Regions from separate parts of the Streptomyces anthophorae genome, predicted to be linked through region 1. Evidence: riboswitches for the same ligand, from Rfam matches in the RefSeq annotation. Region 1 holds a riboswitch; the other holds the start of a gene.

Region 1 (14,122 bases):
CCCGCGTTGCGCTCGCCGATCCGGTCGAGGGTGCCGGCCTTGTCGAGGTAGCCGTCGGGGTCGGAGGAGAGCATCAGGGCGAGCGAGGGGTCCATGCCGCCGGACCGGTACTGGGCGCCGGCCACCACGCCGAGCGCGCGCCGCATCGCGTTGATCCGCTCCTGCCCGCGGGCCACCTGGTCCTGGGTGTCGGCGAGTTCCTTGCGGAGCCTGTCCGCGCGCTCGTCGGCCCGGTTGTACGCCTCGGTGGCCTTCTCGGCCTGCTCGTACAGGCGGTCCACGGCGGCCTTGCCTGAGCCCGGCCTGTCCTGCGGCGCGGCGCCCGCCGGGGCGGCGCCGAGGGCCGCCGCCGCGGAGGCCGCCGCCACGCCGAGAACGGTCGCGCGGGTGCTCCGGTCGAGGCCCGAGTGCCGAGAATGCGAGATACGGCGATGAGAACCCACGGGTTGCCGCTCCCCCTTCCGCTGACGGACCCCCGTGATCGGGGGAATGCGCGCCGACAGTAGTCGGGCGACTACCCCCTGACCAAAGACCGTTCAGGGGGCACACAGCGCGGCGCCCCGCCTCTGACGCAGGTCATGGGCGGGGCGCGGGGGTCAGCGCGGGGTCGTGGAATTCGCCCGAACGGGCGCGTTTCCAGGGCGCGTTGAGGGGCGGAAGGCGGGGCCTTCCGGTGGGTCAGATGCGGCGGGCGGTCTGGTACGGGCCGACGGTGTCCATCGACTCGTAGCGCACGCTGGCACCGGGGTGCGGGGCGTGCAGGACCTGGCCGTTGCCCGCGTACAGGCCCACGTGCTCGGTGTTGTTGAAGAAGACCAGGTCACCGGGCTTGAGCTGGCTCCTGGCCACCTCGGTGCCCTCGCCGATCTGCGTGTACGTGGTCCGGGTTATGGAGACGCCGGCCTGGTTGTACGCCCACTGGGTCAGGCCCGAGCAGTCGTAGGAGTTGGGGCCCGAGCCACCGGAGACGTACGGCTTGCCGATCTGGGTGGCGGCCGCGGACAGGGCGGCGGAGGCGCGGCCCGAGGCGGGCACCGCGTTGCCGAGGTCGACGCGGCTGGCGGAGTCGCGGCTGGCGCGCTCCTGCTCGGCGGCCATCTTGGCGCGCTGCTCGGCGGTGAGCGTGTTGAGCAGCTTGCGGGCCTCCGCCAGCTTGCTCTGGACCTGGTCCTTCTTCTTGCCGAGCTCCGTGCGCGTGTCGGCGAGGTCCTTGAGCTTCTGGGAGGCCTCGGCGCGCTCCTGGGCGAGCGTGCGCTGCTTCTCCTGGACCTTCTTGAGCGACTCGAGCTGCTGGGCGCTCAGCGAGTCGAGCGTGGAGGCCTTGTCGAGGTAGCTGTCCGGGTCGGACGAGAGGAAGAGCTGGACCGAGGGGTCGATGCCACCGCTGCGGTACTGCTGACCGGCGAGCGAACCGAGGCCGGAGCGCAGATCGTTGAGCTCCTCCTGGCCGCGGGCGACCTTGTCCTGGAGGTCGCCGATCTCCGACTCGAGCTTCTTCTGCTTCTCCTTGGCCCCGTTGTAGTGGTCGGTCGCCAGACCAGCCTCTTCGTAGAGCTTGTCGACCTTTTCCTTGACTTCGCTCTTGCTGGGCTTGGGTGCGGCGTTGGCGGCCTGAGAGGTGAGGGCCACGGCAGCGGCGGCGGTCGCGGTGAGCACGGTCACGCGGGTGCGGCTCGGCTGCTTGGGTCGACGGTGGGACGCCACGAAGGCGAGCTCCTTCTTCCTCCAGCCGCCTGCCGATTGTGCCGGCGGGCGGTGTCCCTCCACCGTCACCCCTTTTAGGTGATCACCCGAGCGGAGGTTCGAGCCAGACCCTAGTGACCTCTTCGTGATCAGTTCAAATCCCTCAGAGAAAAAACTCCGTCACTCGCTGCATTCTTTGCACTCAACTCACATGCAGTGATGTCCGCTTGACGCTACGTTGCGTGAAGGTTTCGCCAATTCGGGCATACGACACGGATGTTGCGGGTGTGACGTAGGTAACTCCCCGCCCCTTTTGGGTGAAGATCGACCCCTCGCTCAGCTGTGCGAGAGCCGTTTGAGGAGCACGACGGAGGCGACGGGACGCGCACCCGCCTTCGCGACGCCGTCCGCGACCTCCCGGTCGGTCGACACGACGATGACGGGCCGCCCCGACGGCTCGGCGCGCACGAGCTGGCGGATCAGCTCGTCCGCCGTGACCCCCGGCTTGGAGAACAGCACCCGCACCCCGCGCGGTGGCGCGAGCAGCACGGGAGCGGCCAGTTCGGCCCCGTCGAAGACGCACGTCACCTCGGCGCCGGTCTGCGCCGCGAGCTGCGAGAGCGAGCCGAGCAGGCGCAGCCGCTGCTTCTCCAGGGGCATCGTCGGATACCCGGTCTTCGTGACGTTGTAGCCGTCGACCACGAGGTGGGCCTGCGGCAGCGCGAGCAACTGGTCCAGGATCGCCGGGTCGTGCTCGTGCAGGGCGCGCGCCGCGATGTCCTTCGGCGTCATCCGGCCCGGCTCGACCGCGTCCACGGAGTCGGCGGGCCGCGCGGACACCGGCGGCAGCGCGAGCTCCCTGCGCAGCCCCTGGGCCGCGTCCAGGACCGTGTCGAGCAGCAGCCGGACCCGCATGTCCTCGATGCTGCGCCCCTCGCGGGCCGCCCGGCGGGAGGACTCCAGGGCCGACTCCGCCTCACCGAGCCGCGACTTGAGCCGGCGGGTCTCGCTCTCCGCGGCGGACACCTGGGCCTGCCCCTCGGCGCGCACCGCGTCGGTCTCGGCCCGCGCCTTGCGCGCGGCGGCCTCGCCGCGCTTCACGTCGCTGAGCGCGGCCCGCAGCTTGCGCTCCGCGGAGGCGACCTCGCGCTTGGCCGCGTCGAGCTCGGCGCGCAGCCGCTCCGTCTCGGCCCTGGTCTGGGCCCTGGCCTCGGCCAGCTCGGCGCGCAGCCGCTCCAGTTCGGCGCGGGTCTCGTCGTCGGCCCGCTCGGCGTCGGCCCGCTCGGCGTCCTCGCCCGCGGCGGCGACGAGCTTCACCCAGCCGACGGGCCGCAGCACATAGGCGGCCGCCGCCACGTCGAGCGGATCGGCCGCGGGCGGCGGGGACCCCGCCTCCAGGGCGGCCGCCAGTTCGGGCTGCGCGTCCCGCAGGCGCTCACCGATCCGCTGCCGGAACAGCGGGTCGCTCTCCAGGGCCGCCGCCATGGCGTTTCCGGCGAACTTCATCCGCCGGGTCGGGGTGAAGCGGGCATACTGCCGCAACTGGGGCGGTAGTTCACCTACCGTCAGACCGCCGAAGCCGTCCGACGCGATCTGCACGACGCGCCGCCGTACGCCCTCGGGCAGCGGACGGTCGAGCACCTCGGCGGCGCCGCCCTCCCCGGCCTCCCCGCCTGTGCTCTCCACCATCAGTCACCCCAATGTCGCTGTGGAGCCGCTCCTCAGGAGTCGGCGCCCGGCCTGTCCACCAGTTCCACCTGATCCACCGCGTTGCACCAGCGGCAGCGCACCGACTCGATGGTCTCACTGACCACCTCGCGCTCCTCCACCTTCGGCTCACCGGCCAGGTCCAGGTGGACGTACTCGACGACCTTCGAGGACCGCGTGACGTCGAAACGCGTCAGATTGCCGCACAGGGTGCAGCGCCAGCGGGTGGTGGCGGTCGGCAGGGGAACCGTCATCGGGTGGTGCCTTCTTCCGGGTGCATGCGGGTTGCGTGGTGCTTGCTTTATTGCCCGTAACCCTACGGCCTGCCGCACGCCGCCCGCTCCCCGCCTTGCGTCATGCTCTGTCCATGATCGGCAATGGGCGCTCCGCGATCGACAGGCTGACCGCATTCCTCAGAGGTCACCCGGCTCCGGTCACGTACGGCATCATCGCGGTCTGCTGCGTGGTCTTCGTGCTGTCCCCCGCCTCGGGTCTGAACCCCGGCTACGGCACCGGGGACCGGCTGCTCGCCGCGCAGAGCGCGTACTTCGAGCGCTGGGGCGTGGTCCCCGACGAGCTGTTCGGCGGTTCGGCGCGGGCCCTGCTCACCCCGCTCACTGCTTTGTTCGTGCACGGCAGCTGGCTGCACCTGCTGGGCAACATGCTCTTCCTCTATGTGTTCGGGGCCATGGTCGAGGAACACATGGGCCGCCTCTCGTACGCCTTGTTCTATGGGGTCAGCGGCTATGTGGCGCTGCTCGGGTACGCGCTCGCGCACACCGATTCCGATCAGAGCCTGGTCGGCGCGTCGGGGGCGATCTCGGCTGTCCTCGGCGCGTTCCTCTTCCTCTTCCCCGAAGCGCGCGTGACGAGCCTGTTCCCCTTCCTGTTCTTTCTGCCGCTGCGTTTCCCGGCTTGGGTGGTGCTGCCGTTCTGGGTGGCGCTCCAGTGGGTGGCGGCGGGGCAGCAGAGCCAGGGCCCTGGGGTGGCGTATCTGGCGCACCTGGTGGGGTTCTCGGCCGGGTTCCTGTGGGCGTGGGCGCGCTACAGGGAGCGGGCTAAGGTTGAGGCGAAACCAGCCACGGCCACCGAGGGAGACAGCCAGCCGTGATCACCGCGATCGTGCTCATCAAGACCAGCGTGGACCGGATCCCCGAGATCGCCGAGTCGATCGCGGCCCTGGACAACGTGAGCGAGGTCTTCTCCGTCACCGGTACCTACGACCTGATCGCCATGGTCCGGGTCGCCCGCCACGACGACCTGGCGGACGTCATCCCCGGCAAGATCAGCAAGATCCAGGGCGTCGAGGGCACGGACACGCACGTCGCGTTCCGTACGTACTCGCAGCACGACCTGGAGGCGGCGTTCGCGATCGGCCTCGACGCGTAGCACCCGCAGGGGCCCGGCCCCGCTTGAAGGCTCCGTATGAAGGTTTCTTCATCCGGGGCTCATGATGACGACCGGGTTGGCCACCGAACGTGGCTGCCATGGCCTTCTCCCACCGCATGGCGGCCCTCGCCGCGGTCGTCGCGATCCCCCTCGGCATCGCGGCGACCAGCTACGCCCTGACCGACAGCCCGGACCCCCCGAAGTCGCCGCCGAAGGTGCAGCTGGAGAGCGGCTCGCCCTCGCCGCGCCCGACGCCCAGTGACGAGACAGTGTCCCCGCCACCGGTGAGCGAGAAGCCCTCAGCCGATGACAGCTCAGACGACTCGGACGACGACGGAAACGACGACCGCGGCGGCGCGTCCGACGACGACGGGCCCGGCGACGACGGCTGAGCCCGCGCACCGCTGGATCTCCGCCCGCGTCCGCATCCTGCTGTGGCTGCTCGTCGTCATGACGGCGGCGCTGACCGCGGTCGCCACCACCACCCGCTCGGTGCTGCTGCGCGACGTGGACCACCGCGTCGACCGGCTGCTCGCGCAGGAGACCGGCGAGTTCGCCAACTTCGTGCGCAAGGGCGTCGACCCGCGCAGCGGCAAGCGGTTCACCGACCCGGACCCGCTGCTCAAGCTGCACCTGGAGCGGCAGTACGCCGACCCCGACGAGGAGCTGCTCGGCCTGATCGACCGCGGCGCCGACCGCACGCCCGCCAAGAAGGAGCAGTCGCGGGCCCCCGACGTCGACCACGCGCTCGCCCGGGACCCGGCGGACCTGCGCGCCGTCTTCGGCTCCCCGGACGCCAGCGGCACCCTGCACCGGGCCGACGGCGTCATCCGCTGGTCGAAGGTGGAGATCGGGGCGGACGCGGGGCGGCCCGCGGCGGCCTTCGTCGTGGCCTTCCACCCGGAGCGCGAGCAGGCCAAGGCGGAGGGCGTCTTCCACATGCTGCTCGCGATCTCCGGGGTGGCGCTCCTGATGACGACCGGCATCGGCTGGGCGGTCGCGGGCCGGATACTCCGGCCTGTACGCCTCGTGCGCACGACGGCCGCGCAACTCACCGAGCAGGACCTCACCCGGCGCATCCCGGTGCAGGGCAGGGACGACATCGCGGCGCTCGCCGAGACGTTCAACGGGATGCTCGACCGCCTGGAGCGGGCGTTCGCCGCGCAGCGCGAGTTCGTCGACGACGCCGGGCACGAGCTGCGTACGCCCATCACCATCGTCCGCGGCCATCTGGAGCTGATGGGCGAAGAGCCGCGCGAGCGCGAGGAGACGGTGCGGATCGTGATGGAGGAACTGGACCGGATGAGCCGCATCGTCGAGGACCTGCTGCTCCTCGCGAAGGCGGAGCGCCCGGACTTCGTGACGCCCGAACCGGTGCAGCTCGCCGAGCTGACCGCCGACGTCTTCGTCAAGGCGCGAGCGCTCGGCGAGCGGGACTGGAAGCTGGCCGAGGTCGCCGACACCGAGGCCGAACTCGACCCGCAGCGGATCACGCAGGCGATGGTCCAGCTCGCGCAGAACGCGGTGCAGCACACGGTGCCCGGTCAGCGCATCGGGATCGGCTCGCGGGTCGTGCGCGACCGGGCCGAGCGCGAGCGCGTCGAGCTGTACGTCGCCGATGCCGGGCCCGGTGTCACCGAGCAGGACGCCGCGGTGATCTTCGAGCGGTTCCGGCGGGGCACCGCGCGCCGCGGCTCGCGCGGCACGGGCGCCGGGCTCGGCCTCGCGATCGTCCGGGCCATCGCGGAAGGCCACGGTGGGCGTGCCGAATTGAGCCGTACGGACAGTGGTGGCGCCACCTTCACCCTCGTACTCAACCGGAGGACCGAGCCTCGATGAACCGCATCCTGATCGTGGAGGACGAGGAGCGCATCGCCTCCTTCGTGGAGAAGGGACTGCGCGCCGGCGGCTTCACGACGACCGTCGTCGGGGACGGCGACTCCGCCCACGACTACGCCCTGACCGGCGGCTTCGACCTGATCGTCCTGGACATCGGGCTGCCGGGACGGGACGGCTTCACGGTGCTGCGGCAGTTGCGCGAGGCCCGTGTGACGACACCCGTCATCGTGCTGACCGCGCGGGACTCGGTGCGGGACACCGTGGCGGGCCTGGAGGGCGGCGCCGACGACTGGATGACCAAGCCGTTCCGCTTCGAGGAGCTCCTCGCGCGGGTCCGGCTGCGACTGCGGACTGCCTCCGGCACTCCTGAGGTGACGATGCTGGGGAGCGGGGATCTCACGCTCGACCTGCGGACGCGGCGGGCGCGCGCCGAGGGGCGGACGGTGGACCTCACGGCGCGTGAGTTCGTGCTGCTTGAGCTGTTTCTGCGCCATCCCGGCCAGGTCCTGTCCCGTGAGCAGATCCTGTCCCACGTGTGGGGGTACGACTTCGATCCGGGGTCGAACATCGTGGACGTGTACGTGCGGGCGCTCCGCAAGAAGCTGGGGGCGCGGCATGTGGAGACGGTTCGGGGGGTGGGGTACCGGTTGCGGGAGTGAGGGTTGCGGTCGCGGGGCTCTGCCCCGGACCCCGCGGGCTCTCGTCCAAAGGCGGGCTTGACTTGGGTGAACTTCCCTTCATGTGTCGCTCATTGGAGGCTCACCGCGCCGCACCACGCTGAACGGCGTGACCCTGAACCTTCGCCACGCCGCGACCCTGTGCATCGCCCTCAGCATCTGCGCGCTGCTCGTGGTCCCCGGCAACTTCCCCGGCCTGACCGGCGAGGCCCGCCTCACGCTCGCCGTGTTCGCCCTCGCGACCTGTGCGTGGATCGGCACGTCGATCGACGACACGTACATCGCGCTCGGCGCGGGCCTCGCGCTCACCGCGACGGGCGTGATCAGCAGCGAGACGCTGTTCAGCACGCTGGGCGACGCGACGGTGTGGCTACTGATCTGCGCTTTCGTGCTCGCCGCCGCCGTCGCCCGCAGCGGGCTCGCGGGGCGGGCCGCGGCGTTCCTGGTCAGCGGGGCGCGCGGGGTACGGCAGTTGACGCATCTGACGACGGCGGCGCTCGTCGTCACCGCCTTCGCGGTACCGGCGACCTCGGGCCGCGCGGCGCTCGCGCTGCCCGTGTTCCTGGCCCTCGCGAAGGTGCTGGCCGACCGGCGCCGCCTGGTCGTGATGCTGGCCCTTCTCTTCCCGACGGTCATCCTGCTCTCCGCCGTCGCGACGCTGATCGGCGCGGGCGCGCACCTCATCACGGTGTCCGTGCTGTGGGAGGCGACGGGCGAACGGATCGGCTTCACGCAGTGGCTGCTGCTCGGCCTTCCGCTCGCCGTCGTCTCCTCCCACCTCGCGGCCGAGGCCGTCCTGTTGACGACGACGCGGCGCGCGGACCGCGAGGGCCCGGTGCGGATCACGCTCGACGAGCTCCAGGAGCACAGCGAGCGGCCGGTCACGGGGCCCTGGGAGCCGGCCGAGACCCGCTGCGCGCTGCTGCTCGCCACGGTCGTCGCCCTGTGGTGCAGTGAGCCGCTGCACCAAGTACCGCCCGCCGTCGTCGCGCTGATCGGCGCCGTGGTCGCGGCATCCCCCGCGCTCGGCACCGTACGCCTGAAGGACGCGCTCGGGACGGTCCCCTGGTCGCTGCTCCTGTTCATGGCGGCGACGATGGCGATGGGCGTCGCACTCGCCGAGTCCGGCGCCGCGAAGTGGCTGGTGGGCGGGGTCCCCCTGGACGTACCACCGTGGCTGTTCCTCGCCGTGGTGATCGCGGTGAGCACGGCCGCCCACCTGATCCTCCAGTCCCGCTCGGCCCGCTCCTCCGTGCTCGTGCCGCTGGTCGTGGCGGCGGCCGTCGGCGCGGGCGTCAACCCGGTCGCCGCCGCCCTCGCCTCCACCGCCGCCGCGGGCTTCTGCCACACGCTGCCCGCGTCCGCGAAGCCGGTGACGCTGTTCGCCGCGATACCCGGCGTACCCACCTACACCCCGCGCGACCTGCTGCGCCTTTCCGCCGTCCTGGCCCCGCTCACCGCGGCCGTCGTCCTGCTGTGCGCGCTCGCCCTGTGGCCGCTGCTCGGCGTCCCCGTCCGCTGAACCCTCCCTGGAGTCCGACGTGTTGACCCATTTCGCCATCGCCCCCAGCGGCTTCAAGGAGTCCCTGTCCGCGGGTGCCGCCGCCGAGGCCATCGCCGCGGGCGTACGCCGCGTCGTCCCGGGCGCCGAGATCGACCTCATCCCCCTCGTGGACGGCGGCGAGGGCACGGCCCGCGCGCTGGCGGCCGAGGCCGGCGGGCGCCTGGTCGCGCTGCCCGCCACGGGCCCGGTCGGCCAGCGCGTCGGCACGCACTTCGCGCTGCTCCCCGACGGCACCGCGGTCGTCGAGATGGCGGCCGTGGCCGGGCTCTCCCTCGTCCCGCGCGAGCTGCGCGACCCGGGCGCCACGACGACGTACGGCGTGGGCGAGCTGATCCGCGCGGCCCTCGACGCGGGCGCCCGCCGCATCCTCGTGGGCTGCGGCGACTCCGGCACCTCGGACGGCGGCGCGGGTGCCCTTCAGGCCCTCGGCGCCCGGCTGCTCGACGCGGACGGCCTGCAACTCCCACTCGGGGGCCGGGAGTTGGCGCGTCTGCGGCGCATCGACCCGAGCGGCCTCGATCCACGCCTGAAGGACACCGAGATCCGGGTGGCGTGCAATCCGTTCAACGTGCTGTGCGGGGAGCGCGGCGTCGCCCGCGTGTTCGGCCCGCAGAAGGGCGCGACGCCCACACAGGTCGAGCAGCTGGCGGCCGGCCTCGAACACTGGGCACACGTCCTGACGCGTGATCTGAAGGTACGGGACGACCTCTTCACCGGCCCCGGCACCGGCGCGTCCGGCGGGCTCGGCGCGGGCCTCGCCGCGCTCGGCGCCCGGCTCCTCCCCCGCTTCGACGTCCTCCTCGACCACCTCGACCTGGACGCCCGCCTGGCCCGCGCCGACCTCGTCGTCACCGCCGAGGGCGCCCTCGACCACCAGACGCCGCGCGGCAAGGTCCCCGCCGAAGTGGCCCGCCGCGCCAAGCGGTCCGGCCGCCCGGTGCTCGCCCTCGCGGGCACCATCGGCGACGGCGCGCACACGGTGACGGCCACCGGCGTCGACGCCTACAGCTCGATCCTGCCCGCGCCCGTGACGCTCGCGGAGGCGCTGGGCAGGGGCGGCGAGTTCCTCACCGACGCCACCGAGCGCGCCCTGCGGATGATCGTCCTCGGCTCCCGGCTGCCTCAGGCGTTGGTGGTGTCCGGCACGCAGCGCCCGTCCTCGGTGCGGTAGTTCCAGCGGGCGCCGTCCCGCACCAGCTCCTTCACGGCGGACACGAACCGCTCCACGTGCTCGTCGGGCGTCCCGGCTCCGAAGCTGACGCGGATGGCGTTGAGCGACTTCTCGCCCAGCGCGGCCTCCGGGGCGCCGCACTCGCCCTGCTGCTGCGGGTCGGAGCCGAGCAGCGTGCGCACCAGCGGGTGGGCGCAGAACAGGCCGTCGCGGACCCCGATGCCGTACTCGGCGGAGAGCGCGGCGGCGAAGTGCGAGGAGTTCCACCCGTCGACGACGAAGGAGAGCACGCCCACGCGCGGGGCGTCGTCCCCGAACAGGGAGAGCACCTTCACCTCGGGCACCTCCGCGAGCCCGTCCTGGACCTTCTGGATCAGGTACTGCTCGCGGGCCACGAGGTTGTCGAACCCGGCCTCGGTGAGCGCCTTGCAGGCGGAGGCGATGGAGTACACGCCGATGACGTTCGGGGAACCGGCCTCGTGGCGGGCCGCGGTGGTCTGCCACTCGACGTCGACGCCGCCGTCGACGCGCCGCGCGACCTTCTTGGAGGCGCCGCCACCGGCGAGGTACGGCTCCGCGGCCGTCAGCCAGTCGGAGCGGCCCGCGAGCACGCCCGAGCCGAACGGGGCGTACAGCTTGTGCCCGGAGAAGGCGACCCAGTCGACGTCCAGGTCCTGGACGGAGACGGGGTGATGGGGCGCGAGCTGCGCGGCGTCGAGCACGATGCGGGCACCGTGCGCGTGAGCGGCCGCCGCGAGCTCGCGCACCGGCCAGAGTTCACCGGTGACGTTGGAGGCGCCGGTGACACAGACGAGGGCGGGGGCGCCGCTTCCCGACGGGGTGGCGCGCTCGGCGAGGGCGCGCTCCAGGGTGTCGACGGCCTCGCCGGGCGTACGCGGCGCGTTGAGGTACGTGACCCGCGCGTCCCGCCAGGGCAGCAGCGAGGCGTGGTGCTCGGTCTCGTAGACGAACACCTGGCAGTCGGCGGGCAGCGCGGCGGCGAGCAGGTTCAGCGAGTCGGTGGTGGAGCGGGTGAAGACGACCTGGTCGTCCTCGCGGCAGTCAAGGAACTCGGCGACGGCGACCCGGGAGTTCTCGAACAGGTCGGTGGACAGCTGCGAGAGGTACCCGGCGCCGCGGTGCACGCTGCCGTAGTACGGCGCGTAGGCGGCGACGTCGTCCCACACCCGCTGGAGGGCCGGTGCGCTGGCCGCGTAGTCGAGGGCGGCGTAGCTGACCTCGCCACCGGTGACGAGCGGCACGGTGACGTCCCGGCCGAGGACGGGGAGCGGGGCGATGGTCTCGGTACAGGCGGCGGCGTCGACGGAAACAGACATGGGTGAACTCCCTGGCGCGGTAAGCGAATTGACCATGCCGGAGCTCTGGACGACAGTGCTCGACGGCATGGAAAAAAGATGAAACGGGTACGCGGAGGCGGGGCCGGAACGCCCTATCGCATTCGCTTGCTCACGAGACTGCTCCCTTGAGGACCAGGACCCCAGGGTTGCGAGGGGTCCGCGCTTGCCACGCGCCTTGCTGCGCACGGCCTGGTCTTCACCCAGGGCACCCCGCCACGGACGGAGGGTTGCCGGACAGCGGGCTGGGGCCTTCTGCAGTGAATAAACACAGCGCTGTCACTCATGACCTTGAAGAGCATCTTGCCACACGTCTCAGAAACAGCAAGGGCGCAGTCCAGGATCCGGACTGCGCCCTGCGTCACATCTCGTACGCGCCTACCTGTTGCTGGCCGCCACCCACCGCTCAAGGGCGGCCTTCGCCGCTCCCGAGTCGATCGACTCGGCGGCCCGGTCCATGCCGGCCCTGATCTGCTCGACGAGCGTGCCCTCGCCGGGCCGCACGGCCACAAGGGCCGCCGCCGCGTTCAGCAGCACCGCGTCGCGCACGGGCCCCTGCTCGCCGTCGAGGAGACGCCGGGCGACCTCCGCGTTGTACGAGGGGTCGCCGCCGCGCAGCGCCTCGATGGGCACGATGCCGATGCCGACGTCGCGCGGGTCGAAGGACTCCTCGCGCACGGCGCCGTCCCGCACCACCCATACGCGCGAGGTCCCGGTGGTGGTCAGCTCGTCGAGCCCGTCGTCGCCGCGGAACACCAGGGACGAGTTGCCGCGCTCGGCGAAGACCCCGGCCACGATCGGCGCCATCCGGGCGTCGGCGACACCGACGGCCTGCGCCTTCACCTTGGCCGGGTTGGTCAGCGGGCCCAGCAGGTTGAACACCGTGCGGATGCCGAGCTGCCCGCGCGCGGCGCCCGCGTAGCGCAGCGCGGGGTGGAACTTGATGGCGAAGCAGAACGTGATGCCGGCTTCCTCGGCGACCTCGGGCACCCGCTTCGGCGACAGGTCGAGGTTGACGCCCAGCTTCTCCAGTACGTCGGAGGAGCCCGAGGCGGAGGAGGCGGCGCGGTTGCCGTGCTTGACGACCTTGGCGCCGGTGCCCGCGACGACGATCGCGGACATCGTGGAGATGTTGACCGTCTTGGCGCCGTCGCCGCCGGTGCCCACGATGTCGACGGTCTCGCCGGGCACCTCGATCACGTTGGCGTGCTCGTACATGCCGCGTACGAGACCGGAGATCTCCTGCACGGTCTCGCCCTTGGCGCGCAGCGCCACCGCGAACCCGGCGATCTGCGCGTCGGTCGCCTCGCCCCGCATGATCCGGTCCATCGCCCACGCGGTGTCGTCGGCGCTCTGGTCACGGCCTTCGAGGAGGCCGTTCAGGACGGCGGGCCAGGAACGGCCCGCCGCGGTGTCGCCTCCAGCGGGGTTCAAAGCGCTCATGGCCGCTCCTGTGTGCTTCTGTGGGTGAAAGGTGCTGCGGCCCCACCCTATCCAGGTCCCGGGACCGCAAAGAGCCCCCGTCCAGGCAATGGACGAGGGCTCCCGCTGTGGCTTACAGCGACGGATCAGAGATCAGTGGTGGCCGTGGCCGCTGGTGATCTCCTTGTACTCCTCGGCGGTCGGCTTCGGGATCTGGTTGTTCTCCCCGTAGTAACCGCGCGAGAGCTTGCCGCGCAGCTTCTGGAGCCGCGTGACCTTGCGCTCGACACCGTTCTCGTCGACCGTCGGGCCGATCTCGACCGGCGCGTACTGCTCGTGCGCCGTGAGCGTGTGCAGGGCCTCCTGGTCGAGCGGCTCGTGCACCTCGATGAACTCACCGTGCGGCAGGCGCTTGATGATGCCGGACTCGCGTCCGTGCAGCACCTTGTCCTTGTCGCGGCGCTGGAGGCCGAGGCAGATCCGCTTGGTGACGATGAAGGCGATGACCGGGCCGACGAAGAACGCGATCCGGACGAACCAGGTGATCGCATTGATCGACAGGTGGAAGTGCGTGGCCCAGAGGTCGTTGCCGCCACCGATGAGCAGCACCAGGTACCAGGTGATCCACGCGACACCGAAGGCCGTACGCGTCGGAGCGTTGCGCGGGCGGTCCAGGATGTGGTGCTCGCGCTTGTCGCCGGTGACCCAGGCCTCGATGAACGGGTAGACCGCGATCGCGACCAGGACCAGCGGGAAGATCACGACCAGCGGGATGGCCACGCCCAGGACGAGCGTGTGACCCCAGAAGTCGATCTCCCAGCCCGGCATCACTCGGATCAGGCCCTCGGAGAAGCCCATGTACCAGTCCGGCTGGGCGCCCGTGGACACCTGGTCGGGACGGTAGGGACCGATGGCCCAGATCGGGTTGATCGTGGCGATCGCGGCGACCACCGCGATGACACCGAAGACCAGGAAGAAGAAGCCGCCCGCCTTGGCCATGTAGACCGGGAGCAGCGGCATGCCCACGACGTTCTTGTTGGTCTTTCCGGCACCCGCGAACTGCGTGTGCTTGTGGTAGAAGACCAGGATCAGGTGCGCCGCCATCAGGCCGAGCATGATGCCCGGCAACAGCAGGATGTGGATCGAGTAGAACCGCGCGACGAAGTCGCCGCCGGGGAACTCGCCGCCGAAGAGGAAGAACGACATGTACGTGCCGACGATCGGCACGGACAGGATCGCGCCCTCCATGAAGCGGACACCGGTGCCGGAGAGCAGGTCGTCCGGGAGCGAGTAGCCGGTGAAGCCGGTGAACATG
Region 2 (14,122 bases), 2.2 Mb from region 1:
GTGACACCTCGTCCGTGTAGTCCCGGTACACCGCCAGGTCCTGCCGCGACGGGTAGGCGAACGCGACGTGCACGACCCGCTCCCGCCACTCGGGCCGTTCCTCGAGGAGCAGCTCGTAGGCCTGGAGCCCCCGCACGATGTTCTTCGACAGCTCGGTGCGGTCCACCCGCACGATCACCTTGCGGTCCTCGCCGATCTGCCCGCGCAGCGCCGCGAGCCGCTCCTCCACGTCGTCGCGGTGCGCCCGCTCGCGCAGGAAGTCCGCGTCCGCGCCGAGCCCGTGCACCCCGATCCGGGTCCCGGACGTGCCGCCGACGAGATGCGTACAGCAGTCGGTGAAGGCGTCCGCCCAGCGCCGGGTCAGAAACGCACAGCGGTCGGCGCCGAGCATGCCCGTCAGCACCTGCTCGGCGATGTCGTCGGGCAGCATCCGGAAGTAGTCGACGGGCGCCCAGGGCGTGTGCGAGAAGTGGCCGATGCGCAGGTCCCCGCGCAGCTCCCGCAGCATGCCCGGCACCAGCGTCAGGTGGTAGTCCTGCACGACCACCGTCGCGCCGGGCGCCGCTTCCTCGGCGAGCGCCTCGGCGAAGGCCCGGTTGTACGCCTCGTAGGACGCCCACTGGCGGCGGAACTCGGGGCCGAAGGCCGGCTCCAGAGGCGTCTGGTACAGCATGTGGTGCACGAACCACAGCACCGAGTTCGCGATCCCGTTGTACGCGTCCGTGTGCACCCCGGCGTCGATGTCCAGCATCCGTACGCCGGGCTCGGTGACCCCGCGGCGGACCGCCTCCCGGTCGCCCTCGCTCAGCGCCGAGCACACCCACAGCTTGTCCTCGACGACGCTGAGCGCCGACACCAGACCGCCCCCGCCGCGCTTGGCCCCGATGCCTCCCGTGTCGTCGAGGACGTACGAGACCGGGCCGCGGTTGGACGCGACGAGAACCTCAGCAGCACCATGCGTCGTGGAACTCATACGGGCACGCTAGCCCGGCCCGGAAACGTTCAAACGTAAGGCCGGGCCCCGTCGGGGGCCCGGCCGTATACGAGAGTCGCGCTCGGGTCAGTTCTTGCGGGCGCGGACCGCGGCGAGGATCAGCGCGCCGAGCCCGCACAGCGCGACGGCGAGCCCGCCGTACAGCGGCAGATGCGAGTCGGCTCCGGTCTCGGCCATCTCGCCGGAGCTCGGCGGGTTCGGCGGGGTGGGCCGGGCTTGCGGGCTCTGGCTGCTCGCCGACGGGGTCGGGGTCGGCTCGGGCGTCTGCTCACCCGGCCGCTTCGTCGGGGTCGGCGTCGGTGTGGGGGTGGGCGTCGGGCTGGTCGGCGAGGGCGCCGGCTCCTCCCGCTCGATGACGGGCGCGATGCCGCACCGCGCGTCCGTGGAGCCCTGCTCGCAGTTGGTGCGCGGGGTGTCGGCGGTGACGCTGTTCGTGAGCTTGCCGTCGCCGCTCACCGGGTCGTTGACCTTCACCGAGTACGTGACGGTCGCGGTCTCGCCCGCGGGGATGTCACCGGTGAAGTTGATCTTCGGCTCGGTGTAGGAGACGTCCCCGATGCTCGCCTTCGCGTCGCCGTTGTACGTCGCGTCGTCGAGGTTCTCGGTGAGGTCGTCGGTGAACTTGGCGTTGGGGTACGGCAGCCGGCTGACGTTCTTCGCCTTCACCGTGTACGTGACCGTGTCGCCGGGCTCGACCTTCGCCGGGCTCGCCGTCTTGGAGATCTCCAGGTCGGGCACCGGGACGGACAGGGCGAGCGCCGAGGGGACGTAGGTGTCGCCCTTGGTGGAGAAGTCCAGCGTCGTGGAGGTCGAGCCGACCGGGATCGGCTCGTCCCCGGCGGCCCGCGTGGAGCCGCTGCCCGTGACGTCGAACTCCTTCGCGTCGATGCTCAGGTTGTTGACCATCTTCGGGTCGAGGGCGCCGTCGTCCTCGGAGATGAAGAAGTTGTTGGTGTTGCCGGTGTGCGACTCGGGGATGTTCTGGCCGCCGACGGCGAACTTGTCGCCCGGGGTGTTCCAGTCGCCCTCGTACGCGGTGACGCTCGCGTGCGGGGTGCCGGAGGTCCGGTAGAAGCCGTCGACGGTGACCCGGGTGGCCGGGGAGGTGGAGCGCTGGAGGACGTGGCCGCCGTAGATGTACACGTTGCGGCGGTCCGGGGCGTAGGTCTCGTTCGGGGCGTCGTACTTGTAGACGACGGTCATCGACCAGCCGCCCACGCAGCCCTTGCCGGTCGGCGCCCAGATGTCGCCGACCGAGACCGGGACCGGGGTGCCCGTGCCGGTGACCCCGCTGAAGAGGTCCGTCACGTCGGCCTCGCCCGTGTAGTAGTGCGGGCCGCTGGTGGAGGCGGGGTCCTGGACCAGGTTCTCGGGGGAGACCTTCGTCGGGGCCGTGCCGTTCACGCCGACCGCGGGGGCCGTGTCCAGCGGTTCGCCGGGCGAGGGGTCCACATCGGCGCCGGAGATGTCGCAGCGCTTCAGCTGGGCCCCGCTCGGCCCCTTGTACGTGCCGTCGTTGCCGCCGTAGAAGAGGCGGGCGTGGGCCACCTTGGCCCCGGGCGGGATGGTGACCCGGCCGGTGCTGGAGCCGTAGCCGTCCGTCGTGCCCGCGGTGTTGATCCGCTGCATGACGAAGGTGTTGTTGTTGTCCCTGCCCTCGCCGTTCGCGGCGACGGCGCAGCGCGCGGCCATGGTGGCGTCGTCCGTCGGGCAGCCCATGACCGTGTTGCCGATGGTCTTGAAGTCGCCGTAGATCGATTCGTCGTAGCGCTTCGCGAAGGGGGAGACCACATCCGCGGACGCGGGGCTCGGTGCCAGTCCCGCCATGCAGGCGGCGAGGGCGGCTGCGACGGCACAGGCCGCCTTGCCCTGAAGATGTCTAAGCAACATAAAGGGCAATTTAGGCAAAAGATACGATTATTCCGCGCTTATGCCACGCGACGCTCCGCGTACTCACCGATTTCGATCATCGGGGGACGCTCCTCCGTGTCGACCGGGTGCACGCGCGGCTCGAAACCGTCGTCGCCGCGCTCGAACTGCGTGAGCACCGGCCTGACGAGGTGCCCGCGCGCGAGGCGCAGCTGGGCGGTGCGGTAGATCGCCGCCGCCATCCGGCCGAGGGCCTGCCCGTCCTGGTGCCGGTGCTTGCGCACGCCGACGTCGACCTGGGCGAGCGCGTCGAGGCCCACGGTGTGCAGCGCGTCCACGAGCAGGCCGAGCTCCACGCCGTACCCGACAGGGAACGGCAGCCGTTCGAGCAGCGAGCGCCGGGCCGCGTACTCGCCGCCCAACGGCTGGACGAATCCGGCCAGTTGGGGCCAGTGCAGATTGAGGATGGGCCGCGCCATCAGCTCGGTCACCCGGCCGCCCTGACCGGCCGCCCCGTCCAGCGGGCGGTCGTACATCGCCTTCACGAAGTCCACGCCCGGCTCGGTGAGCAGCGGGCCGACGATCCCGGAGACGAAGTCCGCGGAGAACTCCTTCAGATCGGCGTCGACGAAGCACACGATGTCACCGGAAGTGACGAACAGGGAGCGCCACAGCACCTCGCCCTTGCCGGCCCTGACCGGAACCCGCGGCAGGATCGTGTCCCGGTGCTCCACGCGCGCCCCGGCCGCCGCGGCGACCTCCGAGGTGCGGTCGGTGGAGCCGGAGTCGATCACGACGAGCTCGTCGACGAGCGGTACCGCGTCCGTCATCAGCGTCCGCCGGATCTCGGAGACGATCTCGCCGACCGTCCCCTCCTCGTTCAGCGCGGGCAGGACGACGCTCACGGTCTGCCCCGACGCGTGCTTGGCGGCGAGCGACCGGTGCAGGGGGTGATCCGTCACGGCCCAGGAGCGCCTGCTCAGCCAGCGCTCGACCTCTTCCAGCACGGTCTGGGTTCCTTCCCTCAGGATCGACATGTGATCCATCTCGCGGTTCGGACGACTATCTCAAGGGTCCGGGCCTTCGGTTACAGTCTTGAACAAGGCCGGTGACCATCGCATGTCGGGGGTCGCCTGCCGTACACAACTGAATCCACACAATCGAATACCGCTCATCCAGAGGGGCAGAGGGATACGGCCCGTTGAAGCCCCGGCAACCCTCCAGCCGGTCTCGTCCGCACATCGCAGTGCGCCCGCGAGGCTCCCGGCTAGTGAAGGTGCCAAATCCGTCTCGCGGCGAGATGCGTCGCGAGGAAGATGAGGAGAAAGGGCCTCGCCTCTCATGGCTGTACAGACTGTCGCCACCGAAACGACCGCGAAGACCGTTGATCTCGGTCCGGCTTCCGGCCTCTCCTGTCGCGAGTGCGGCGCCGTCGTCCCGCTCGGCCCCGTCTTCGCCTGCGCCGAGTGTTTCGGACCGCTCGAAGTCGCATACGACCTGCCGGTGGGCGACCCCGAGGCGCTCCGCAAGCAGATCGAGGCAGGACCCGCCAACATCTGGCGTTACGCTCCGTTGCTGCCCGTCCCGGCCGATGTCGCCGAGAAGCCGAACCTGAACCCCGGCTGGACCAAGCTCGTCAAGGCCGACAACCTCGCCCGTGAACTCGGCGTCGCCGAGGGCAAGTTGTTCGTCAAGGACGACTCCGGCAACCCGACGCACTCCTTCAAGGACCGCGTCGTCGCGCAGGCCATCGAGGCCGCCCGCGCCTTCGGCTTCACCACGCTCTCCTGCTCCTCCACCGGCAACCTGGCCGGCGCCGTCGGCGCCGCGGCCGCCCGCGCCGGCTTCCGCTCCTGCGTGTTCATCCCGCACGACCTGGAGCAGGGCAAGGTCGTCATGGCCGGTGTCTACGGCGGTGACCTCGTCGCCATCGAGGGCAACTACGACGACGTGAACCGCTTCTGCTCCGAGCTCATCGGCGACCCGCTGGGCGAGGGCTGGGGCTTCGTGAACGTCAACCTGCGCCCGTACTACGGCGAGGGTTCCAAGACGCTCGCGTACGAGATCTGCGAGCAGCTCGGCTGGCAGCTCCCGGACCAGCTGGTCATCCCGATCGCGTCCGGCTCCCAGTTCACGAAGATCGACAAGGGCCTGAAGGAGCTGATCAAGCTCGGCCTCGTCGAGGACAAGCCCTACAAGCTCTTCGGCGCCCAGGCCGAGGGCTGCTCCCCGGTCTCCGTCGCCTACAAGGGCGGCCACGACGTGGTGCGCCCGCAGAAGCCGACGACCATCGCCAAGTCCCTCGCCATCGGCAACCCGGCCGACGGCCCGTACGTCCTCGACATCGCGCGCCGCACCGGCGGCGCCGTGGAGGACGTGAACGACGAGCAGGTCGTCGACGCGATCAAGCTGCTCGCGCGTACGGAGGGCATCTTCGCGGAGACGGCCGGCGGTGTGACCCTGGGCGTCACGCAGAAGCTCATCGAGGCGGGCCAGATCGACCCGTCGCTCACCACGGTGGTCCTGAACACGGGTGACGGGCTCAAGACGCTCGACGCGGTTGCCGAGTCCTCTCAGGCCACCGCCACCATCCGGCCGAGCCTGGACGCGTTCCGTGAGGCCGGCCTCGCCGCCGACCTCTGAGTCCGACCGACACTTGTAGCAACAGGAGTTACCGCCATGAGCGTCAACGTTCGTATCCCCACCATCCTGCGCACCTACACGGGCGGGCAGTCCGAGGTCGCCGCCGAGGGCGCCACCCTCGCCGACGTCATCGCCGACCTCGAGAAGAACCACACCGGCATCGCCGCCCGCGTCCTCGACGACCAGGGCAAGCTGCGCCGCTTCGTGAACGTCTACGTGAACGACGACGACGTCCGCTTCGAGCAGGGCCTGGAGACGGCGACGCCGGACGGCGCCGGGGTCTCGATCATTCCCGCCGTCGCCGGAGGCTGACCATCAAGCACGGCGTCGGCCGCTGATCTTTTGCGGGTCTACGCAGAGTTATCCGAATTGCCCCCTCCGCGAGAGAAACGGAGGGGGCAATTCTGCATGGTTGAGCGCGGTACAGTTGGGGAAGCTGCTGCGTTTCCCCGCACGGTGCATGACGGGCGCATATGAGTTCTCGCCCGCGACCCGACAAGAAGTAGCCAAAGTGTCCAGCCCTTTCGGGCCTTTTATGGCATTTACGCGGCCCGGCTTGCCCCGGGATCCGGTGAGTTGGCCCGGTTTCCCCGATCTGGCGTGCCCAGAATTCTCGTCCGATTGACCTGTTGCAGACGGCAGTTGGGCAGATACATTCAGCCGCGGTCGACGCGTTCCGGCGCACACCCCCATATCCCATGGGGCGTGAGGTCTGACCCGGGTCCGCGAAGTGCGGTCCTGCGCAAGGGCCAGTAATAGGGGAGTTAGGCATGGCTCAGGGCACCGTCAAGTGGTTCAACGCGGAGAAGGGGTACGGCTTCATCGCGGTCGACGGTGGTGCGGATGTTTTCGTCCACTACAGCGCGATTCAGATGGACGGCTACCGCACCCTCGAGGAGGGGCAGCGGGTCGAGTTCGAGATCTCGCAGGGCCAGAAGGGGCCGCAGGCCGACATGGTCCGCGTGGCCGCCGGCTGAACGCGCGCGTCAGACTGCAAGCTTGTACGTCGCACGTCATGGAGGGCTCGTCTCCCGGGTAACCGGGGGCGGGCCCTTCGTGCTGCACGCGCCCGCATCGGATCTGTGGTAGCCGCTTGCACTCGCATGGGTCGAGTGCTAATCATTGGGCTTAGCACTCTCCGAGTGAGAGTGACAAAACTTGGATCGGGTCGGTGAGGTCCGCAGGCCGGGTGGGGCAAGGAACCACAAGGCGCGCAGGCCGTCCGTCGCGGGCACCAGCACGGTCCTTTTGCGTTAGCCACCCCGTCCGGGAGGACCACTTCACATGGCCAAGATCATCGCGTTCGACGAGGAGGCACGGCGCGGCCTCGAGCGCGGCATGAACCAGCTCGCCGACGCCGTCAAGGTGACCCTGGGCCCCAAGGGTCGCAACGTCGTCCTCGAGAAGAAGTGGGGCGCCCCCACGATCACCAACGATGGTGTGTCCATCGCCAAGGAGATCGAGCTCGAGGACCCGTACGAGAAGATCGGCGCCGAGCTGGTCAAGGAGGTCGCGAAGAAGACGGACGACGTCGCCGGTGACGGCACGACGACCGCGACCGTCCTGGCCCAGGCGCTCGTTCGCGAAGGCCTTCGCAACGTAGCCGCCGGCGCCAACCCGATGGCCCTCAAGCGCGGCATCGAGAAGGCCACCGAGGCCGTCTCCGCCGCCCTTCTCGAGCAGGCCAAGGAGGTGGAGACCAAGGAGCAGATCGCCTCCACCGCCTCCATCTCGGCCGCCGACACCCAGATCGGCGAGCTCATCGCCGAGGCCATGGACAAGGTCGGCAAGGAAGGCGTCATCACGGTCGAGGAGTCCCAGACCTTCGGTCTGGAGCTCGAGCTCACCGAGGGCATGCGCTTCGACAAGGGCTACATCTCGGCGTACTTCGCCACCGACATGGAGCGTATGGAGGCCTCGCTCGAGGACCCGTACATCCTGATCGTCAACTCGAAGATCGGCAACGTGAAGGACCTCCTTCCGCTGCTCGAGAAGGTCATGCAGTCCGGCAAGCCGCTGCTGATCATCGCCGAGGACGTCGAGGGCGAGGCCCTGTCGACCCTGGTCGTCAACAAGATCCGTGGCACCTTCAAGTCCGTCGCCGTCAAGGCCCCGGGCTTCGGTGACCGCCGCAAGGCCATGCTCGGCGACATCGCCATCCTCACGGGCGGCACGGTCATCTCCGAGGAGGTCGGCCTCAAGCTCGAGAACGCCGGTCTCGACCTGCTCGGCCGCGCCCGCAAGGTCGTCATCACCAAGGACGAGACGACGATCGTCGACGGCTCCGGTGAGAGCGACCAGGTCCAGGGTCGCGTCAACCAGATCCGTGCCGAGATCGAGAACAGCGACTCGGACTACGACCGCGAGAAGCTCCAGGAGCGCCTCGCCAAGCTCGCCGGCGGCGTGGCCGTCATCAAGGCGGGCGCGGCCACCGAGGTCGAGCTCAAGGAGCGCAAGCACCGCATCGAGGACGCCGTTCGCAACGCGAAGGCGGCCGTCGAGGAGGGCATCGTCGCCGGTGGTGGCGTGGCCCTGCTCCAGGCCTCCGCGGTCTTCGAGAAGCTGGAGCTCGAGGGTGACGAGGCGACCGGCGCCAACGCCGTGAAGCTCGCCCTGGAGGCCCCGCTCAAGCAGATCGCCGTCAACGGTGGTCTCGAGGGTGGCGTCGTCGTGGAGAAGGTGCGCAACCTGACCGTCGGTCACGGTCTGAACGCCGCCACGGGTGACTACGTCGACATGATCGCCGAGGGCATCATCGACCCGGCGAAGGTCACGCGCTCCGCGCTCCAGAACGCCGCGTCGATCGCCGCGCTGTTCCTGACGACCGAGGCCGTCATCGCCGACAAGCCGGAGAAGGCGGGCGCTGCGCCGGCCGGTGGCGGCATGCCGGGCGGTGACATGGACTTCTGAGCCGGTCGCGGTTCAGCTCGTCTGTAACCCGAGGGCGGCACCGTCTCCACGCGAGACGGTGCCGCCCTCGGGCGTTTTCGTGCGCCCACCCGTGGTTGACGCCTCGGGGCTCTGCCCCGGACCCCGCGCCTCAATCGCCGGCGGGGCTTGATTGGGCTACCCGTAGTCCTTGAGTCGCTCCGTAGTGGTACGGGCGGCGGTACTGGTAGACGCCGTTCTCGGGGGAGCTGTGGACGACGACCGTGTCGTTGTCGCGATCGACGAGGAGGTGGACGGGGATGTCCGAGCCGTCGGGCAACCGGTCGATGTATCCGGCGATGTACGCCTCTCGGTGCGGCAGGTGTGCGAAGTCCGTTCCTGTTCGCCGGAGTTGGTCCGGCGCGGAACGCTTGCCGTAGCCCGGGTTCGCGGCGGGATGCGCCTCAGGCGTCGACGAGGCGGCGTGCGTGGGGGCGGGGGCAGCACTAAAAGTGGGCGTCAGCCACGGGATCTCCTGTGATCTCGGTGGACAGACCCCCGTTAGGTGTTGGCGCACCGGCGGGGGTCGTTCGGTTATCGGGCATGCTAGAGCGTCGTCACCCTCCGTGGCAGGCCGGTGACGAAAAGTGTCCGCTTTTCTCAACTCGCAGGGTGGGAGGGTGGGTTGAGACCCACCTCCCCATCCTTGAAAGCAGTGCTCGGGGCGCGGGGCTTGAGCCTCGGGGCGGGTCGGGTCAGCTCCGTCGCAGGTCGGCGACGAACGCGGACCAGGGCTCCGCCCGGAGCACGAGCTTCGGACCGTCGGGGTTCTTGGAGTCCCGCACGCGCACGATGCCCGTCACCGGGGTGTGGGTGTCGGCGACTTCGAGGCAGTTGTTGCCCTCGCCACCGCTGTAGCTGGACTTGCGCCAGCTCCGGGCGCCGACGCCGTTCAGGTCGTACTCAGGGGTGCTGTTCCTCATGGGCGTAATCCTGCGCCACGGAGTCGAGCAGAGCCAGGGACTGTTTCGGGGTGAGTGCGTTGGCCCTGAGCAGGTCGTACGACAGCTGGTGGCGGGCGACGGTGGCCGGATCGTCCAACAGGCGTCCTGTGGCGGGGGCTTCGATCAGGGTGAGCGGTGGGGCGTCCTCGAAGTACATGAGCTTGAGCGAGCCGTGCAGCGACGCGTGGCCGCCCGCCGCGAACGGGAGGACCTGGACAACAGCCCGGCGGCTGCGGGCCAGACCGGCGATGTGGTGCAGGTTGGCGGCGATCACCGCGGGGCCGCCGACGGGTCGACGCAATGCCGCCTCGTCCAGAACCACCCACAACAACGGGGTTGTTGGATTGTCGAGGAGGCGGGCGCGCTCGACGCGGGCCGACAAGAGCTTGTCGATCGCCTCGTCCGGCGCCGTGGGCTGGTAGTCGAGGAACACCGCACGGGCGTAGTCGGGCGTCTGGAGGAGTCCGGGGATGAGCATCGCCCCGTACTCCATGATCGTGGTGGCCAGCGCCTCCGCCTCGGCTGCTTCGGCGAAGTGCTCCGGGTGCTTCGACCGGTTCGCCTTCACGCAGTTGCGGGCGAAGAAGCCGCCCGTCTTCAGCTCCTCGTCGAGCCGAACGGCCATGTCCGGCAGGATGCGCCGCGTTCCCGCCTCCATCTGGCCGACGTACGAGCCGCTGACGAACAGCAGCTCACCCAGGGCCTGCTGGGTGAGGTCCGCTCGTTCGCGGGCGTGGCGGAGTTCTTCGCCGATCATCACGCGGCGCGACGACGGGTCGACGTCCTTCGGTCCGGTCACGTGCATCAACTCCCGGTCCAGCAGCGGCATCTGTTGGGCCGTTGCCCCTGGCCAGCGTAGAGCCGGACCGGTCACTCTGTGTGCTGAAAGCGGAACCGGGAGTGGAGGAGAGTGTGATGGCGGTGCGGAGCGCGGAGCGGTTGCGGGTGGTCGAGGAGGTGGTCGCGCAACTGCGGGCGGAGACGAGTGTGTTGGGCATTGTGCTGCCGTCACTGAGGGTCGATCCGGTGTCGGCCGCAGGGGAGGTCGGGTATCCGCTCGTGGACCTGGGGTGCGTGAACTTCGATACGGCGATGCGGATCGTCGCCGTACTGCACGAAGGGCGGCGCGGGAGCTGAGGGTCAGGCCGAGGACTGTTCGGAGAAGCTCTGCCAGGTGTCGCGGCCCGCGCGCGTTGCGCTGGTGGCCGCCGCCTGGGCCTGGTGGAAGGCGCGGGAGGCCAGCTCGGCAGGCGGCACTTCCCAGGTGCCGGTCCAGCTGCGGCCCGCGCGGGCCAGCTCGTAGACGAGGACGCCGAAGCCGGCCATCGCGGTCAGGGCGCCCACCCCGGTCAGTACGGCTCCCGCGCCGAGGCGGCGCCGGTCCGGGCGGAACTCGGTCCAGGAGAGCTTCGAAAGGTTGCTGTCAGCCATGCGCTCAGGATGCGGGAGGCCGGTCCGGGCCGCATGTGGAGCGCCGACCGGTGGGTGACGGGGCCCGGTCAGCCCAGGAAGGTGCCGTTGGTGTCGGCGCCCGGGGTGCTCGACTCGGGCACGGTCACCTTCACCGGCGCGCCCAGGCGCGACAGGCTCAGCGTGACCTTCATCTTGGTGTCGGCCTGCGGCAGGTTGAGAACGGTACGGGTGCGGACGACGCGGCCCTTGGCGTCCACCCAGGCGTCGGCGAAGACCGGGATGTCGTCGCCCAGGTAGTCGCGGAGCTGGTCCGCCTTCTTGCGGGTGTCGGCCGCCAGGCGGCGGGTGAGCGTGGCGTGGTCCAGGGTGCCGCGGTAGTGCGTGGTGCGGACGCCGTCGATGCTCGCCTCGCCCTCGTCCGAGACGTTGCGCAGGTCGGCTATCTGGCCGAGGAGGTACTCGGGGTCGTTGAGCGGTGCGCGCAGCAGGGCGTGGGCCGTGGCCTTGGCGCGTGCAACGGTGCCCCAGCGCTCGCCCTCGAGGGCGGAGACACCGCGTACGTGGACGACGTCGCCCGCGAAGATCTCGTGGAACTCGACTGCGGGCTGCTCCCGCATCCGTACGGTCAGTTCGCCGCGGTCGGCGGCCATGTCGAAGCCGCCGGTCGTGGAGATCCGGAACGTCCGGGCGTCGGCGGACAGGTCGAGCTGCTGCTTCGTGTGCGCGGAGGTCGCGCGGGTGGCCTCGACAGCGGCCCGTACGGTCGCGGCGTGATCGGCGGGGGACTCGGCCGAGCCGTTCTTCCCCGCGTCGGACCGCGGTCCCGCCGAGCAGGCGGTGCACAGGGCGGCGGCGGTAGCGAGGGCAGCGGCCAGGGACAGAGTGGTGGCGCGCATGAAGGTCGTGCTCCGGTCGTCGAGCGGCCGAAGAATGTGTGCGGCCTGTGAAAGCGATTTGGGTGATCGAACTATAGAGCGGGGCGGCACCCCGTGTCGTACGGGGTACCGCCCTTCGCGCTGTGCCGGGGTCAGACCTTCGCCGGTTCCTTCGGCTCGGGGTCCTTGGCGGCCGGCGTCGCCGGGTTCGCCTCGGCGTGGGCCTCGGGGGACTCGCCCGCGTCGACGTCCTGGTTGAACTCCACGAGCATGTCCTGCGTGAAGCCGAAGTAGTACGTCGCGAGGAAGCCGACGGCGTAGCCGACGAGCAGGCCGCCCAGGTAGATCGCGCAGGTCGCGCCGAGGCCCTTGTTGCCGTCGAGGAGCGGGAACAGCGCCCAGCCGGACGGGCCGATGGCGGTCGAGCCGACCTGGTAGCCGAGCATCGAGAAGACGCCGATGAACGCGCCGCCCGCCGCGCCGCCGACGCACGCCGTGATGAACGGGCGGCCGAGCGGGAGCGAGACACCGTAGATCAGGGGCTCACCGACGCCCAGGAATCCCGCGGGGAGCGCCGACTTGATGGTCTTGCGGATCGACGTGTTGTGCTTGAGCTTCTTGAAGACGGCGATCGCGGCGCCGACCTGGCCCGCGCCCGCCATCGCCAGGATGGGCAGGAGGACGGTGTAGCCCTGCTGCTCGATGAGCGTGGTGTGGATGGGGATCAGGGCCTGGTGCAGGCCGAGCATCACCAGCGGGAGGAAGAGGCCGCCGAGGACCGCGCCGGCGAAGACGCCGGTGTTCTCCAGGAGCCAGTTGGCGCCGGTGCCGATGGCGGTCGAGACCTCGCCCGCCACGAACATCAGGCCGAAGATCGTGACCAGGCCGGAGATGAGGACCGTGAGGGTGGGCGTCACCAGGACGTCCAGCGACTCGGGCACCCACTTGCGGCACCACTTCTCGATGTAGACGGCGAGGACCGCCGCACCGAGCGCGCCCAGCACGCCGCCCTGACCGGGGGAGAGCTTGTGCCCGAACGCCGAGATGTCGGCGACCCCCGGGTAGACGATGATCGCCGCGACGGCGCCGCCGATGATCGGCGTACCGCCGAACTCCTTGGCGGTGTTGTAGCCGACGAAGACCGCGATCAGCGCCATGAAGCCGGAGGCGATGGCGGCGAGGGCCGGGGTGACCGAGGGCAGCCAGCCCAGGTTGATCATCAGGCCGTTGAGGCCCGCGATGATGCCGCAGCCGATCAGGGCCGGGATCAGCGGCACGAAGATGTTGGCGATCTTGCGCAGGAACAGCTTGAACGGCGTCGCGTTCTTCGCCTTCTGCTGGGCCTTGAGCGCGGCGCCCTGGGCGGCGAGGTCGTCGGCGGAGTGCCCCGCGGCGGGGTCCGGCGCCGGGGCGGCCGCCCTGCCCTCCTCGACCAGGGTCTCGAACTCGGGCGTGACCCGGGCGACCTTCCCCGGCCCGAGGACGATCTGGTACGTCTCGTCCTCGACGACGCCCATGACGTCGGGAAGCGCCTTGAGCGCCTCGTCCTGGACGAGCGAACGGTCCGCGAGTCCCAGCCTGAGCCGGGTCATGCAGTGGACCACGGAGGTGACGTTCGCTGCGCCGCCGACGAGCGGGAGGATCGCGGCGGCGACGGCGCGGTTCTTGTTCTCGGCGTTATCGGCCATGGTGCGTCTTGCCTTGCTGTGCAGGTGGTGCTCGGGGACGGGTGGTTCGAGGGGCTACTTGGTGGCGGCGGCCGCGAGGGCGGCGCGCAGGTGGCCGTCGGACTCCGTGAGGAGGCGCTCGGCGGTCGGGCCGTCGACGTCGCCGAGGACGACGAGGATGGCGTTCTTGACCTCGCCGTCGGTCGCGGCGAGCGCGGCCTCGATGGCGGCGTCGTCGGCGCCGGTGGCGAGGGAGACGATGCGGCGGGAGCGGGCCCGCAGCTTCTTGTTGGAGGCGCGCACGTCGACCATGAGGTTCCCGTACGTCTTGCCGAGCCGGATCATGGAGATCGTCGACAGCATGTTGAGCACGAGCTTCTGCGCCGTGCCCGCCTTCAGACGGGTGGAGCCGGTGAGCAGCTCGGGTCCGACGACGACCTCGATGCCGTGGTCCGCGGCGGCGGCGAGGGCGCTGTCCGCGTTGCAGGACAGGCCGACGGTGAGCGCGCCGTAGCGGGCGCGGGCGTGCTCGACGGCGCCGATCGCGTACGGGGTGCGGCCCGAGGCGGAGATGCCGACGACGATGTCGTTCTCGGTGAGGCCGAGGCCGTCCAGGTCCTCGGCCGCGAGCTCCTTGGAGTCCTCGGCGCCCTCGATGGACTTGACCATGGCGGACGGGCCGCCCGCGATCAGGCCGACGACCTGGCCGTCCCAGGTGTTGAAGGTGGGCGGGCACTCGGAGGCGTCGAGGACGCCCATCCGGCCCGCGGTGCCGGCGCCCGCGTAGAT

The links. A riboswitch is a leader RNA that binds a small molecule or an ion and turns the genes downstream of it on or off. The one in region 1 is predicted to bind S-adenosylmethionine.
Region 2: linked by a shared signal. The riboswitch ahead of thrC (threonine synthase) and the one ahead of ACNYS0_RS29050 (aminotransferase class V-fold PLP-dependent enzyme) in region 1 are both predicted to bind S-adenosylmethionine.

The regions. Positions count from the first base shown of each region.
Region 1 is NZ_JBLWQQ010000001.1:6,405,812-6,419,933, reverse strand. It holds gene ACNYS0_RS29105 (C40 family peptidase) at 1-443, opposite strand, end outside; gene ACNYS0_RS29100 (C40 family peptidase) at 679-1,704, opposite strand; gene ACNYS0_RS29095 (NYN domain-containing protein) at 2,020-3,372, opposite strand; gene ACNYS0_RS29090 (hypothetical protein) at 3,405-3,644, opposite strand; gene ACNYS0_RS29085 (rhomboid family intramembrane serine protease) at 3,758-4,501, shown strand; gene ACNYS0_RS29080 (Lrp/AsnC family transcriptional regulator) at 4,498-4,779, shown strand; gene ACNYS0_RS29075 (small secreted hydrophilic protein) at 4,878-5,171, shown strand; gene ACNYS0_RS29070 (sensor histidine kinase) at 5,086-6,618, shown strand; gene ACNYS0_RS29065 (response regulator transcription factor) at 6,615-7,277, shown strand; gene ACNYS0_RS29060 (SLC13 family permease) at 7,405-8,817, shown strand; gene ACNYS0_RS29055 (glycerate kinase family protein) at 8,837-10,030, shown strand; gene ACNYS0_RS29050 (aminotransferase class V-fold PLP-dependent enzyme) at 9,982-11,367, opposite strand; SAM riboswitch class IV at 11,543-11,676, opposite strand; gene trpD (anthranilate phosphoribosyltransferase) at 11,764-12,828, opposite strand; gene qcrB (cytochrome bc1 complex cytochrome b subunit) at 12,961-14,122, opposite strand, start outside.
Region 2 is NZ_JBLWQQ010000001.1:4,177,105-4,191,226, reverse strand. It holds gene ACNYS0_RS18785 (alpha,alpha-trehalose-phosphate synthase (UDP-forming)) at 1-973, opposite strand, end outside; gene ACNYS0_RS18780 (DUF7927 domain-containing protein) at 1,061-2,884, opposite strand; gene ACNYS0_RS18775 (glucosyl-3-phosphoglycerate synthase) at 2,923-3,870, opposite strand; SAM riboswitch class I at 4,032-4,186, shown strand; gene thrC (threonine synthase) at 4,205-5,506, shown strand; gene ACNYS0_RS18765 (ubiquitin-like small modifier protein 1) at 5,543-5,818, shown strand; gene ACNYS0_RS18760 (cold-shock protein) at 6,277-6,483, shown strand; gene groL (chaperonin GroEL) at 6,791-8,416, shown strand; gene ACNYS0_RS18750 (hypothetical protein) at 8,547-8,951, opposite strand; gene ACNYS0_RS18745 (DUF397 domain-containing protein) at 9,130-9,357, opposite strand; gene ACNYS0_RS18740 (helix-turn-helix domain-containing protein) at 9,338-10,177, opposite strand; gene ACNYS0_RS18735 (hypothetical protein) at 10,294-10,515, shown strand; gene ACNYS0_RS18730 (hypothetical protein) at 10,519-10,809, opposite strand; gene ACNYS0_RS18725 (SCO4651 family lipoprotein) at 10,878-11,687, opposite strand; gene ACNYS0_RS18720 (PTS transporter subunit EIIC) at 11,819-13,354, opposite strand; gene murQ (N-acetylmuramic acid 6-phosphate etherase) at 13,409-14,122, opposite strand, start outside.